Regions from separate parts of the Leptolyngbya sp. ST-U4 genome, predicted to be linked through region 1. Evidence: riboswitches for the same ligand, from Rfam matches in the RefSeq annotation. Region 1 holds a riboswitch; the other holds the start of a gene.
What was found. Region 1 has a riboswitch for cyclic di-AMP ahead of NDA02_RS01205 (ArsB/NhaD family transporter). Riboswitches for the same ligand answer to the same signal wherever they lie in the genome.
Positions count from the first base shown of each region.

Region 2: linked by a shared signal. The riboswitch ahead of ntrB (nitrate ABC transporter permease) and the one ahead of NDA02_RS01205 (ArsB/NhaD family transporter) in region 1 are both predicted to bind cyclic di-AMP.

Region 1 is NZ_JAMPKZ010000001.1:283,501-291,139, forward strand. Features, by position in the region: gene NDA02_RS01200 (DUF2993 domain-containing protein) at 1-406, shown strand, start outside; gene NDA02_RS01205 (ArsB/NhaD family transporter) at 514-1,851, opposite strand; cyclic di-AMP (ydaO/yuaA leader) riboswitch at 1,967-2,154, opposite strand; gene lgt (prolipoprotein diacylglyceryl transferase) at 2,450-3,346, shown strand; gene cobM (precorrin-4 C(11)-methyltransferase) at 3,643-4,500, shown strand; gene NDA02_RS01220 (hypothetical protein) at 4,537-4,659, shown strand; gene NDA02_RS01225 (hypothetical protein) at 4,721-5,134, shown strand; gene NDA02_RS01230 (hypothetical protein) at 5,294-5,791, opposite strand; gene NDA02_RS01235 (DUF2993 domain-containing protein) at 5,951-6,691, opposite strand; gene NDA02_RS01240 (SAM-dependent methyltransferase) at 6,713-7,588, opposite strand.
Region 2 is NZ_JAMPKZ010000027.1:10,184-17,822, forward strand. Features, by position in the region: gene argF (ornithine carbamoyltransferase) at 252-1,178, opposite strand; gene NDA02_RS23045 (Hsp20/alpha crystallin family protein) at 1,721-2,239, shown strand; cyclic di-AMP (ydaO/yuaA leader) riboswitch at 2,761-2,899, shown strand; gene ntrB (nitrate ABC transporter permease) at 3,023-3,877, shown strand; gene NDA02_RS23055 (ABC transporter substrate-binding protein) at 4,138-5,607, shown strand; gene NDA02_RS23060 (nitrate ABC transporter ATP-binding protein) at 5,653-6,492, shown strand; gene NDA02_RS23065 (universal stress protein) at 6,721-7,491, shown strand; gene NDA02_RS23070 (aldo/keto reductase) at 7,635-7,639, opposite strand, start outside.

The DNA of each region.
Region 1 (7,639 bases):
CCACCTCTTGCCCCCGGAACTCACTGCTGCGATTGGAACAGGTACGATTCACATCACTCAGCCCCAAATTGAACTCGGCAATCAGCAGCTTATCCTTGGCGGCATTTTGGCAAGTGCAATGAATAATTCCCCCGTCCGAGAACCTGCGATCGATTCGCTCCAACAAGGAACTGCTTTGCCTCGCCTCCCCTTTTTGCTGCGAACCGGAATTACGCAATTCAACGGCAGCCAGCTTTGCCTTGATCGTCCCGAACTGTTGCCCACGCTCACCGCAACCCAGGGAACTCCACTGCCCCATCTCCATCGGTTTGCGATTGATCTCGGTCAGGAAGTCGAGATTCAGGAACTCCTTTTGGAAGCGGAAAGGCTGGTGTGCCGGGGGAGGGTTAATGTAGTACCAGCGTAAGAAGTTATCGCGATCGGGTGCAGTAAACCTGCCAGCTCACCCCTCATTTCCTCATCCCCTCGGCTCCCCCGCTTACCAACTCCCGCTTATCAACTCCGGTTCACTAACTAAAGAAAAAACCTCCCCACCATATAGATCGCCGCCGTCAACAACTGCATCAGCATGACCGGAATCCCGTATCGCAGAAAAGTTTGGAACGGAATACGCTTGCCGTGCTGTTCTGCAATTCCTGCCGCCACAATGTTAGACGATGCACCAACGAGCGTTCCGTTACCGCCCAGCGTTGCACCGTACATCATTGCGTAAAACAGGGGCAGGACTTCAGTGGGAAACTGCCCGTTAAAGTCGGGAGTTAGCACTTCTGCGCTCACCAGCCCCACGTTAACGACATACTGCTTCAGCAGAGGAACCATTGCCACGACCAGGGGAATATTGGGCACGACGCTGGAAATAAGACCCACAAACAGGAGCAATGCCAGGGAACCCAGCAAGATATTTTGACCGAGGATGACGGCAAGAAGTCCTGATAAATTTCCAATAATGCCTGTTTTTTCGAGTCCGCCAATCAGGACAAAGATGCTCATAAAAAACAGCAGCGTACTCCAGTCAACATCGCGCAGAATATTGTGAACGGTGTCGATTTTGCTTTGGTGTGCCAGCAGGAGAGCCAGGGCAGCACCGAGCAGAGCAGACGCAGCCGGAGAAACGGGAATTGGCAGCAATTCGCCTGCCACAAAAAACACGAGTACCGCAACCACAATGATTCCGCCGAGCGCCAAAACACGGGGATGATTGATTTTGGGGTGGGGCAAGTGTTCCAGGTCGGTTAGCTGCTTATGCCAGATAGGGGAAAACAGGAACGGGGTCATGATCAGCAGGGTGACGATCGCCGCCGCGCCGCCCAGACTGAGCTGTGTAAGGTAATCCAGAAAGCTGATATTGACTGCATCCCCTACAATAAACGTTGCCGGATCGCCCACCAGCGTCAGCAGCCCGGCACTATTTGCCACAAACACCATCAAAATCAGCAGCGGCACAAAGTCAACGCCTACTTCCTGTGCCATCGGCGGAATCAGCGGAGCCAGAAGCATAACGGTGGTTGCATTCGGCAGCACGGCACAAATCGGCGTGGTAATCGCAATAATGCCAATCAGCAGCCGCTTTCCCTGCCCCTTTGCCAGGATGACTATCTGGGTCGCCAGGTAGTCGAAAATCTTGGTGGGTTCAAAGGCACGCACCAGCACCATTACGCCAAAAAACAGTGCCAGCGTCGGATAGCTGCCGCCCACGTAGTCGATCGCCTCAGTCAGCGTCATAACGTTGGTAAACACCAGCAACAGCGCGCCCAAAAAAGCTGCAACTGTAAGGTGAATCCATTCGGTCATTACAAACAGGATCACGCCCAGAAACGCTGCTCCTGCGACCCATGCCTGCCAGTTTTCCATCTTCCCCGCTTCTCCGATAAGACGATACAGACTTGGGAAGCTGAGGAGCCAGATCTTTGCAATCACTCATTCCAGAAATTCATCCCGGAAATGTCACAAAAATGCTGTCTCTGCTCAGTCTTCTCCCTTTGCCGACGGAGTTAGTTGACGGGCTAAGGCTGGGAAATGCCCTTTTGCAATCGAGACTCAACGCTAAGCTAAAACCCAGGCATTATCCTGACCGCAAATACGTCCCAAAAATTGATTCCTCCGTTTCGATTGCGCCGATCGAATGAAGGCGGTCGAATTAGGCTGACTTGATTCCAGCGATTTGAAATTAGGGAAATCCGATAAATTGCCGATCGGAGGTTTCGCCTTCGGGTCGGGAAAAAGCTCCTTTATTCCTTACTGAATTCAGCAATTCAAGCGGATTTGATACGAAATCACCAGGATTGGCTCAATCGTAGCACTGGTTTTCCGGGCATCATACCATTCTTGGTTTGAATGCAGATTTGGCAGCGATCGTACCGTTTTGCGATTTGCAGACTTGATGCCTGCCCAAATCCCCTTTCCTGAAGTCGATACAATCAAGGGAATTGCTTTTTTCGCTTGAGGCACTATGCAATTGAACTGGCAATTAAATTTGTGGCTCGCTGTGTTTACGTCTCCCGGACCCATGATCGGACCCCTGCCGATCCGCTGGTATGGATTGCTGATTGCCTCAGCCGTGCTGATCGGGGTGACGTTATCGACCTATTTGGCAAAAAAACGCGGTGTCAATCCAGATTTAATGAGCGATCTGGCGATTTGGCTGGTGGTGGCAGCGATTCCGGCGGCACGGATCTACTATGTGGCGTTTGAATGGGACAAATACGCCAGCAATCCCTCAGAGCTGATTGCAATCTGGCATGGGGGCATTGCGATTCACGGCGCGATTTTGGGTGGCATGATCGCCACGCTAATTTTTGCGAAACTGAACAAAGTTCCCTTCTGGCAGCTTGCCGATCTGGTGGCTCCGTCTCTGATTTTGGGACAGGCGATCGGGCGATGGGGCAATTTCTTTAACTCTGAGGCATTTGGCAGACCCACGAATGTGCCCTGGAAATTGTTTATTCCTCCGGCGCAGCGTCCTCCCGGCTATACGCAGTTTGAGTATTTCCATCCCACATTTCTCTACGAATCGCTGTGGAATTTGGGGGTGTTCGCAATTTTGATGGTGCTGTTTTTCCGGGGGCTGCGCGGTAAGTCTTCGCTGAAGCTGGGAACCCTCTTTCTCACCTATCTGGTATGCTACAGCCTGGGACGTTTCTGGATTGAAGGACTGCGGATGGATAGCCTGATGCTCGGTCCACTGCGAATCGCTCAGGTTGTGAGTCTAGTTGGAATTGCGATCGGGGCGATCGGCTTACTATGGCTCTATCCGCTCAACCGATCTTTGCCGGATGTCGTGTCGATCGCAGAAGTAAACGAAGCAGCGCGAGCAAACGCTCAGGATTCGGACAAAAGCCAGGTATAAATTGATTTTGATTTCTTTCGTAGTAAACCTCACCCAAACCGCTTATCCACAGCACCTGCCTGAGGATCTACCAAAGCACTTTCGTAAAACAGAAAAGCCCTAGAGCAATTTCCAGGGCTTGAATCAGGGTGCATCTATACCCTACTTTTACCGATGAACGGTCAAATGGGGGAATTTACGGATGAGATTTATCTAGTTTTTACAGAAGTTCTTGCTTTCTCAAAGTTTTTACAGGAACGACGCAGTGCTGTGCGACAAATTTAACTTTTGTGTGATTTCATAGAGCCGAATCAACCATGACGACTGAATTTGAACATCGATCAATACCCGCTGAAGATCAGTCTACTATTGCCCCGGCAGTGTACATTGTGGGGGCGGGACCCGGCGACCCAGAGCTTTTGACCCTGAAGGCATATCGGCTGCTGCGTCAGGCAGAGGTCATTCTGTTTGCCGATTCGCTTGTGCCGACTGCGATGCTGCAAATGGTGCATTCTGACGCGGAAGTGATTCGGACAGCAAACAAAACTCTGGAAGAGATTTTGCCCGTTATGGTGGATCGGGTGCGATCGGGTAAATCCGTTGTGCGCTTACACTCGGGTGATCCGAGCTTGTACGGAGCGGTGCATGAGCAGATGCAGGCACTTGTCGCTGCCGAGATTCCGTTTGAGGTGATTCCAGGAATCAGTGCGTTTCAGCTTGCCGCCGCCAAACTCAAGGTCGAACTCACCGTGCCCGGGCTGGTGCAGACCATCATCCTGACGCGAATTAGCGGACGCACCCAGGTTCCCGCCGCCGAAGAACTCTCCTCGCTTGCCGCGCATCAGGCGAGCTTGTGCCTTTACCTCAGTGCCCGCCATGTGCGCGAGGCGCAGGAAAAACTGATGCAGCACTATCCGCCCGATACACCCGTTGCGGTTTGCTTTCGCCTGGGCTGGTCAGACGAGCAGATCTGGATTGCCCCCCTGGCAGAAATGGCAGACCTAACCGAGCAAAAAGACCTGATTCGTACCACGATGTACGTCATCAGTCCGGCACTGCGATCGATTACCCCAGAGGGGAAGCTGCTTCACGATGCCCCAGACCCAAACGAGCAGAATTCCTATCGATCGCGCCTCTACAACCCAGAGCATACTCATTTGTTTCGTCCCCGCTAATGGGTTAACTATCCCGTGCAGTTTTGTCCCGGTACAATGGAACGAATAGAACAAGAACAGCCCAGAGAACTTTGGGAAGTCACGACTGGGAAAGTCACGGCGATGTCCCGAACTGCCCCCCTCGCACTGGAGGATTTAGGAGGCAACGCAGGACGTTGAACACTTTCCAGGGATGGTTCCAGGCTGAGCGGACACGATCGTTTGCTTAGGAGCAGGCACAATGCCTTCAGACTCATCTTCAGATGCAAATGCAAAAATGCAGCAGCTCCGTACGGTTAGGAAAAAGCTGCTGGCACTTCACAAAGCATTGCTGGACTCGGAAAAAGGAATCTACGAGCAGTTTTACGGCAGAATTCAAACCACAGGCGAATATTTTCGCTTAGTCACCAGCCACGATTGGTTTAGCTGGCTGCGTCCCATTTCGCAGTTTATTGTCCAAATGGACGACGTGATTCATGCGAAAGAACCGATTGCCCCTGAAACGATCGATCAACTCTTGCAGCAAGCCCAACAGCTTATGCAGCCCGATGCGGAAGGAACCAGCCTTAACAAACGCTATCTACACGCGATTCAGCGCGATCCGAATATTGCCCTGATGCACGCTGATTTCACACAGCAGTTTGCTTCCCAGTAGAAGGGAAGTAAAAGGGGGCTTGAGGAGTGGCAAGTCTCCGACATCGCCCCTGCAATTTCCCTTTCTAACCTCCACTTCGGGGGGCTTTGAGACTCTTGAAACTCAAATCAATCCACTCAAATTAATTGGAACTTGCTGGAATTCAAGACGAGTTAGGTTCTAATAAGAACGAATGCCAAACAGCAGAATATAGAACAAAAATCCTGACAAAATGCCGTAAGCGCAGGATAGAAGCGATCGAAACGGAAGGTTACGCGCCAGCAGCACCCACAGGCTCAGTGTTGTGGATAAACAAAACATCCCAAACAGCATGCCGTAGCGACTGTCTGGACCCACAAAATTGACAAAAGTGAGAAGCAGAACAACCCATCCGGCAAACAGAAAATAATACTTAAAGTCGGAAGCAGGTTGAGGCGATCGAAACGCTCTGGTAAAAAATGCGAGATAGGCAATAAGAATGGGCGGCAGGGCAGCGGTTGCCAGACTGCGAACACCAAACTCGACATTAAGGCTAAATGCCTGAATTAAAAGACTTAGCAGCGTTCCGCCTAGAACAGCATTAGACAGGGAAACAACAACACGGTTAAGCGCGTAGGCGATTGGATGCGTTCGCTTACGAACTTCTTCTTCAGCCAGTTCTTGAGAGGATCTCACCATTGTTTTTGGGATTGGAGGATTGCAGACAGAACGTTAAGCCAATGCTTTGTACCTATTCTTGAATGAAGCGCATTGTTTCGCCACTGTCGCAGGAGTGACGCGAGGGTAACAGCAAAGCCGTTCTGTTCCTACTCCAGATTGACGCATCGAGCGATCGCATCAGCCAAAAGGCGTTTGGGCCATGCGGGTTTCTACCTGCAAAACAAGCTTGCCGACCTCTGCTTTCATTTCACGAATGCGAATCTCCATGCCCTCGTACTGAAAGTAAGGAAGCTCCATGAGCTCTTTGACGCGCTGCATCATTGCCAGCATCAACTCTAGTGAAACTGCCCCGCCCCCATGACACTGAAACGACTCTAACAGCACGGGTCGATCGCCAATTTTATGATAGGCAGTTGCTGAAAAGCGGATGTGATGAATTTTTCCCTGCTCTGCGGACTGAACCGTAGCATCGATCGCAATTTTGCCATTTCCCGGAAAGCTAATTCTGAGAGGAGGTTGCAGCGCGATCGCGACCCTTTGACCGTTAATTTGAAACTTAAATGGCGGAATGCGGTTGACGATCGCCTGATTACTCATTGCCTGGTTCAGGTCTGCCTCAGTTAGCACGACTCGACTAGTGGCATTGAGAGGCTTATCAAGTTCGAGTTTACCCAGCAGCAGACTGATTGTGTTGAGGTCAAGCTCTTGGGTATGCAGCTCCATTTCCTCAACGCGCAAATCCTGAACCACCATGCCCTGACCCCGTACTGATACAGAGTCAGCCTGCCCTTGAATGACTTTCAGCAAATCCGTGCGGACATCAACTTTAATCTCCTCCGCATTGTCAAGCTGGCTTGAAAGGCCAAGCTGAATTGCCTGGGAAACAAAATGTTCATCAAGGCGCGGCTCTTCGGGCATGGCGGGTTCTCCTACCGGGGTTTAGAGAGCAGTCATGACTTGCAGCAGTTCCGCCGAAAGATCAATTCCAGCATGACGCTTTTTCTGAAACAGGACACCCGCCAGAAAGTAGATATTGGCAGAATAAAAGGCTTTGCGCTGCCTTTGCATTTCGCTGATCCAGTTGCGAACTTTGGGTTCTGAGCTGTAGTAGCCAAACTGGAGCGGTGTCACCATAAAGTCAGACACCTGATAGCCCTGATCGATCGCGTGTTCGATCGTGTCGATCGGATTAGAGTAAGCCGAGATCATCAGTATTACGTTCTCGCAGTCCACCGACAGCAGCTTTTTAGTAATCGTTGCGCCGTCTACCCCACCATGCAGCGCGGGCATACAGATGTCGTCGTCAGGGGCAGGAATGTAGGGCGGATTTGCAATCAGGTACTGAGGATTTTTGGACTTTAATCCTTCAAAAAAGCAGTGATTGTGAACAAAGTATTTGTCGTGAAGCTGATACTGTTTAATTCGGGCTTGTGCCAGCTCGCAGGCAGCCGAATTTAGCTCAAAGCCATGGATCTCACCTGCAAAGGGAGCCTTCAGCAAAGAGTGAATCACAGGACTGCCATCTCCTGCGCCAAATTCTACGGCGGTAATTGATTCTGTTCCCTGATTTAGCAGCATTTTCTCTAAGCACTGAGCATAAAAATGCGACTCTTCAGGACAGAAAAAAACCTTGTTGGGTGAATAGGTTTGTAAATCAGACTTTAATTCTTTAGATAACAGCTTTGTAGATGAATTAGTGGCTGACTCACTAAATGAGGTAGATGAGATAGAGGATTTGGACGAAGCGATCGAGTCCATCCCTTCTTTTAACTCAGTAGCGTTTAACCCGGTGACGTTTAGCAGTGCTTCTTGCATGAAAAATCCTCAGATGCGAATGGACGAACAAAACAACCGGGTAGGCAATCA
Region 2 (7,639 bases), on a different contig from region 1:
ATTAAATTCGAGGAGGGTTCGGATCATGGCTCAACGGTTGAAGCGATGGGAATCTCCCCGCAAGCAGGGCAGAAACGATAAAGGAAAAGGCGGCAGTGCCCGACAGCGACAGCTCCGCAAACAAACTCAAATGCTGCGGAAGAAACTGAAGGACGGCAACCCATCTAATCAAAATTCAAACCGATCGGGGGAAGGGACACTATCTCTTCCCTCTTTTTTTATTCAATTCCCTCTCTTTCAATCCACTTTGTTCACTCCACGCCCAACACACTTACCAGCAATGCCTTTTGAGCATGCAGCCGATTTTCTGCCTCGTCCCAGACCCGCGATTGGTTGCCTTCGATCACGCCGTTTGTAATCTCCTCGCCGCGATGTGCCGGAAGACAGTGCAGCACGATCGCCTTTGAGTCGGCTTTATTCATCAGGTCTTCATTCACCTGGTAGGGCATAAAAACGGGAATGCGGCTGTCTGCCAGATCTTCCTGTCCCATACTCGCCCAAACATCGGTGTAAACAATTTGTGCGCCCTGAACGGCGGCTTGCGCGTCCTGAGTGAGGGTCACTTCGGTTCGATCGCCTGCGATCGCTTTTGCCTGCTCCAGAACTCCGGCGTTTGGTTCAAAGCCAGCAGGAGCAGCAACCCGAACGTTCATACCGCTTAAGGCACAGCCCAACATCAGGGAGTTTGCCATGTTGTTGCCATCGCCGACATAGGCAAGCGTTAAACCGTCGAGCTGTCCAAATTCTTCTTTGATGGTCTGCAAGTCGGCTAACACCTGACAGGGATGCTCCAGATCGGTGAGAGCATTAATCACGGGAATTTTGGCATAGCGGGCAAAGGTTTCAAGCTCCTGCTGCTCGTAGGTGCGAATCGCCAGCACATCCAGATAGCGATCGAGCACTCGCGCTGTATCTTCCACGGGTTCTCCCCGGCTCACCTGGGTGACGTTGACGTTGAGATCCAGTACTTGCCCGCCGATTTGATACATTGCCGCCGAGAAGCTAACTCTGGTGCGTGTCGAAGCTTTGGTAAACAGCAGACCCAGAATCTTTTCGCAGCGCGGGTTGAGCTTCTTTGCTTTCAAGTCGATCGCCAGATCCAGCAAATCCCGCAGTTCTGCCACACTTAAATCCGCCATGCTTAGCAGATCCCGCCCATATAATGTCGCTACGCTCATTTCTGAAGCTTGATAGTAGGGGTTTCTTGAATTCCGGAAACTAAAACCCTACCAGATTTTCTGCGATCGTGCAGTGTTCAATTCAACTCCTGAGCAATTCTCGTTCTGTCACCAAGAACTTTTTCCTTCTACCGCCTAGGGGCTTGACTCAGCAGACTGAATTCGAGCATCAGCAAAGAGGGAGCCGTTCTTATCCTACTCGCCTGAATAAATCTCCAAAAGAAATCGGATTACAAGTGTTGGCACAGCAGTTGGTAGGCTCAGGCTTTGTCCGTTTACTCAAGTAACTTACTTAAGTAACGACTGAAATTTGAAGTACTTTGCCATACCTTCAAGCTAGCAAACCGCTTTGTTACCTCTCAACTCGACTTAAGCTTCAAAAATTGTTTGCGTACAATGCGCTTACTTATTCACTCGATCGTCTTTTTTCGGGAAACTTCACCATTCCTGTACAGTTCTCCTCACTGTCTCCGGGTTGAGGTGCAAGACATAATCAAAACATGAGGATTAAACGTTTCAATTACCCCACACAAGATAGAGCGATGTTAGTGAGATATTGGAATCCTTGGCGCGAAATGGAAACGCTCCGCCGTCAAATGGATCGAGTGTTTGATGAGATTGCAGTACCGAGCGAATACAGCTGGGCTCCGGCGATCGAACTACATGATAGCGGTGAAACATTTACGCTGAAAGCTCAACTTCCCGGCATGGATGTGAAAGATATCAACGTTGAAGTGAGCCGTGAAGCAGTTGCTCTCTCCGGTGAGTATCGCAGTGAGCAGCAGGGCGAAACCAACGGCATTATGAAGTCCGAGTTTCGCTACGGTAAATTCCGCCGCATTGTGCCGCTTCCGGTTACTGTGCAGAACGATCAGGTTCAAGCCGAATACAAAGATGGCATCTTGACCCTGACGCTGCCCAAAGTCGTCGAAGTTCGCAACAAAGTGGTGAAGCTGAATCTGACAGACTTGGCTCAGCCTACGATCGAGCCGACGACCGAACCCGCGACAGCAGCCGTCACCGGATCGAATGAGGCACAGGCTACCGAAGCCAACAGCTAAGAGCTTAAGCGGTTTTGAGCCGCCTCTGGAGTAAGCGACACGCAAATTAGACAAATTAGATTTGAGTTAAACAGATAGCGCAATAAGCAGGAGGTCGATCGCCTCTTGCTTTTTTGTATTTTTGTATTGGTACACCATTTTTGTATTGGTACACCAATGGTTTAATAAACCAATTTTTATCTATCTTCAATGCATCAATTTTCTGCATCAAATCATAATTTCTGCATCAAATCCTAAAGCTAAAGCTGATATTACTCCTGCTAAACCTGCCTTGACATTCATATTTACTGCACTCACCTGCACTCACCGTTCTTCAACCAACTTTATTGAAATCATTTACAGCGTTTATTTCTGCGTTCGACTTAGAAACGCAACGTTTGTAATCAAAAATTCGCAAAATCGATCGCCTACCTTCGGCTGAATAAGCAAACACAATGGTGAAAGCAATTCGATTGCTTTAGCAGTAGAGAGATTGACGGACGCAATGGGCGATGTTAGTATGGATGCACTTCAAATTAATCTCGAACAGTCAGCTTAATTCAGTCTCACCCTAACCAAAGAAGACTGAAGCGGAGGAACCAATATTGGGGCGTATCGCAAGAAGGACACCTCTCAGTCCTAGCCCGTCAGCTAACTCCGTCGGCATTGAGGGGAGACTGAAGCTTTTGGCAATTTGTCTTTGGATAACCGTCTTTGGGCAACCGTGCTAAAGCTCGTCAGTATCCTTGACTGTTGGACAGTGGTTCCGTTGTTCTGTCCACCTTCAACCCTGAGGAGTTCAGGATGGTTGTACAATTTGTGGGTTCGATCGCCGTTGCCGGACAAGCAGCCTGGAGGCGTGTGCAGCCAGTCGTGCTGCAAGAAACTGTGCTGCTGCCTGCGTTGGGATTTGCAGGTCTGATTTTGCTGTGGTGGATAATTGCCCTGTTTAACAGCGACCTGATGCCCACCCCGCCAGAGGCACTTCAGGCAAACATGGACTATTTGCTGCATCCGTTTTATCGTCGTGGTCCTGGCGATTTGGGAATTGGTTGGCTGTTGATGGCAAGTTTGCGGCGCGTTTTGATTGGCTTTAGCCTAGGCGCACTGGTTGCAATTCCCGCCGGATTTCTGATTGGGATGTCGCGTCAGGCAATGCTGGCACTCAATCCGATTATTCAAATCCTGAAGCCCGTTTCGCCTCTGGCCTGGCTGCCGATCGCCTTGGCAATTTTTAACCTGGCAGACCCTTCTGCGATTTTCGTCATCTTCATTACGTCGCTCTGGTCAACGATTATTAACACTGCACTTGGCGTATCCAGCGTCTCCAAAGATTATCTGGATGTGGCGAGAGTCCTGGAAATGCCTCAGTGGAGACGAGTTATCAAAATTATTCTGCCTGCCAGTCTGCCCTATATCTTCACCGGGCTGCGCATTAGCCTGGGCATTGCATGGCTGGTGATCGTCGCAGTCGAGATGCTGACCGGAGGTGTAGGCATTGGCTTCTTTGTCTGGGATGAGTGGAGCCGCTTGAACCTTAGCTCGGTCTTCCTGGCGGTGGTTGTAATTGGGCTAACCGGGCTGATTCTGGACTTTATCGTGGTCAAAATTCAGCAGTTTGTCACTCGTCGTCGTTTTCGATCGCAGTCGGCAGCCTAATCAAGTGGGGGAATCCGGGGGTGAGGGGTAAGTGAGCAGGGGATAAAATCTCTCGATCGCCCTTGCGTCAGAGCTTCCTAATCTACTTCATCAGCTTTGCGTCAATCATTTCCACAGTCTCTCTACTGTCTGTTGAATCAGGTTGAGCAGCAAGACGCTCCCCATTTATAGAACGAACCGCAAAACCCGCTCCTCACCTCCCCATTCTCTCATCCCTCCGACTTTCCATCCTTTATCCACTCCCCACTCCCCAAACCAATATGAACCACGATCGTCTCAATCGACGTGACTTCTTAAAAGGATTCGGAGCTTCGGTCGCTGCAACGACGCTGGCTTCCTGTGCGGTAAGTGCGAATAGGGCGCCGCAAGGACTGCCGCAAATGGCGGCTGAAGTAGAACCGATCATCGATCCCCAAACGCTGGAAAAACCGAATTTAACGATTGGCTATGTACCTGTCAATGACTGCGCTCCCTTTGCGATTGCCTGGGAAAAAGGCTTCTTTCGCAAATATGGCTTGAACGTGAAGCTTAGCCGCGAAGCAAGCTGGGCAACCTCACGAGATGGCGTAATTTTTGGTCGGCTGGATGCGTCACCCGTGGTTTCAGGAGCCGTGACCAATGCCCGAATTGGCGCAGAAGGTGCGCGCCATGCCCCGATGTGTGCCGCAATGACCATCCACCGCCATGGCAATGCAATGACCATGAATCGTGCCATGTGGGAATCGGGGATTCGCCCCTGGCATGAGTACAAGGGTGATTTGGAGGCATTCGGGCGGGATTTCCGTCGCTATTTTGAAGGTCTGCCCTCGGATCAGCGAATTTGGGCAGTGGTTCTCAGTTCGGCGATTTATGAATATTTCATTCGCTATGTCTCGGCTGCCGCAGGCGTTGATCCGTTGAGCGAATTTCGCGTGATTATTGTGCCGCCGCCCCAAATGGTAACGAATATGCGAATTGGTGCAATGCAGGCATACATGGTGGCAGAACCCTGGAACACTCGCGCAATTCGGGGGAATGAAGGAATTGGCTTCACCTTTGCTCAAGGAAAGGAAGTCTGGCGCGGACATCCTGATCGCCTGCTAGCAGTGATGGAGCCTTTTATTAATGAAAATCCCAAGACGTATCGATCGCTGGTGAAAGCCATGATCGAAGCCTGTCAGTATTGCAGCAAGCCGGAGAATCGCGCCGAAGTTGCAAAGATTATCACCGGGCGATCGTTCACCGGAGCCAGACCGAAAACCTGCAAAACCCCGCCCCTGATCACGCCGGACAATCTGCCTTCACTGCCCGAATGTGCAACCAAGTTTACGGGTCCAGGCATTATTGGCGAATATAACTATGGCGGTTTTGATAGCAAAGACCGGACGATCGCTGCCGCCGATACCACCATTTTTTACGACTTCCCAACCGACCTCGCCGAACCCGCCAACGCCCATTCCACCTTCTTGTGGCGATCGCAAAGTCTCTGGCTGATGACGCAAGCCGCCCGCTGGGGACAGATTCCCGAAATTCCGGCAAACGCAGACGAGCTGACGAAAAAAGCCTGGCGATCGGACCTCTACCGCGACATCGCTGCCGAAATGGGCATTAACTGCCCCAGCGAAGACTACAAAGTAGAACCCGCTACTGTCTTTATCGACCAGAAAGGATTCGATCCCAGCGACCCGGTCGGCTACTTGAAAAGCTTTGAAATTCGAGCCGATCGCCCCAAACCCTTCTATTTATCCTAGCTGACCCCTCACCCCTTACTCACCCCCTCACACCCGGAGAACCTCATGATCAAACCGCTTACCTTCCCCGCCACCGATCGCCTGCGTGACCCAGCCGAGTTTCTTAGGATTGAGAATGTAACCAAAGCTTATCCTGCCGCCGGAGGTGGCCAGACCGTGATTCTGGATGGCATCAATCTGACGATCGGCGCAGATGAATACATCTCAGTCATCGGGCATTCGGGCTGCGGCAAATCGACCCTGCTGAAGATTGTGGCAGGTCTAGAACAGGCAACGTCTGGTTCTGTTTGGCTCGAAGGGCGCGAAGTGCGTAAACCCGGAGCGGAGCGCATGATGGTATTTCAGCAATACTCGCTGCTGCCCTGGCTCACGGTGCGAGAAAACGTTCGGCTGGCAGTGGATGAAGTGTTGAGGAACCTCTCTTCAGCAGAAAAGCGGGAAATTGTCAACGAACATCTGGCAATGGTGAATCTGACCCCTGCGGCAGAAAAATATCCTGATGAGCTTTCGGGCGGCATGAAACAGCGAGTGGGGATTGCTCGCGCTTTAGCGATTCGTCCCAAGGTGCTGCTGATGGATGAACCCTTTGGCGCGCTCGATGCGCTGACACGGGGCAAGCTCCAGCGGCAAGTCCTGGATATCTGGGAAAACCACCGTCAGGCGGTCATGATGATTACTCACGATGTGGATGAGGCGTTGTATATGTCCGATCGAATTATCTTAATGACGAATGGACCTGCTGCCCAAATTGGCGAAATTTTGGAAGTTCCCTTTGCCCATCCGCGCCAGCCGAAGGAGCTGCGAGAACTGCCTGAATACTACGAACTGCGGAACCACGCGCTCAACTTCCTCGATCGTCATTTCGGACACGATGACCAACTTTAATCTTTGTTAAATTAAGCCCGTTCTATTCCTAAAGAGGACTGTGTAGGGCAAATAGGAAGCTTTACACTGCAATTGATCCCTCTAATGTTTCTGTTGATTCCTGTCTGTTTTTCATTGATCCCAAAGCTTGTTTCCCTTAGGAAACTGTAAAGCGATCGCTTAAATTTCACGCTGACCCGTCTGCCGCTTTTAGCTTCCATTTCCTCACTTGCTCCTCCAACACCGACTATGAGAATTCAACCGATGCTGCTGCGCCTGCAAAGCGCGCTTGGACAAGACAACCTCAGTGAGCAAATGCTTTTGTATCCGGGTGTCGCGCCGACGCAGAATTCTTTTGCTGAGATGTCAAGCAGTTCCGCCAAGGGAGCAATTGACGCTACTGAGGCAACTTCGGAATCGATCGACGAAACGACCAATATTGTCATCAGCTACAATGGTTCTCCGAATAGCCAAACTGCTCTCGATTTTGCCTTCTGGATTGCTCATCAAACGAAACTCGCGACCAACAAATCTGTTACCGTTCACGTCGTCTATGTGCTGGATAGCTGCAACTCGCTCCAGTTAACTTGCGCTGCCGCTCCTGATCTGAACGGACTCCGATCGCAGTCTCTTCAAAAAGCGCAGGTTGGCGGTCTCCCCTCGATTCAGAAGCAAACTGCAACGGCAGTTCAATCCAAACCCCAATCGCAGGCAGCAGCCGTCTATCAACCCAGAACGATTCAAACCCAGTCAGCCCGATCGCTAACCGATTCCCTTGAGACTGCCGATCGCATCCTGTGGCAGGCTCGCTGTCTAGCTGATGAATGGCGTGGTTCTCTAGAGGCACATTTGCGCTTTGGGGCAGTGGCGATCGAGCTGCGTCAGGTAGTGGAGGCTGTAAAGGCAGATGTGCTGATGGTAGGCTGTACGACCGGAGAACATTCCCTGATCCAGCAGTTGCTCACCCCAGCGTTTCCCTGCCCGATCCTGGGCATTCCGCACGAGCTAGAAAAGCAGTAGGAAATTAGCGGGGCGTTGCTCAATCGAAGGATAAATGGTTGAGTTGAACATGGCTGGGCAGCCCCCTAAATCTCCCAATTTTGGAGGGCTTTGAGCGTGTAAAGGTCATACACAGAATCCTTGCCGCGACCTACGAACGAAGCCTAAA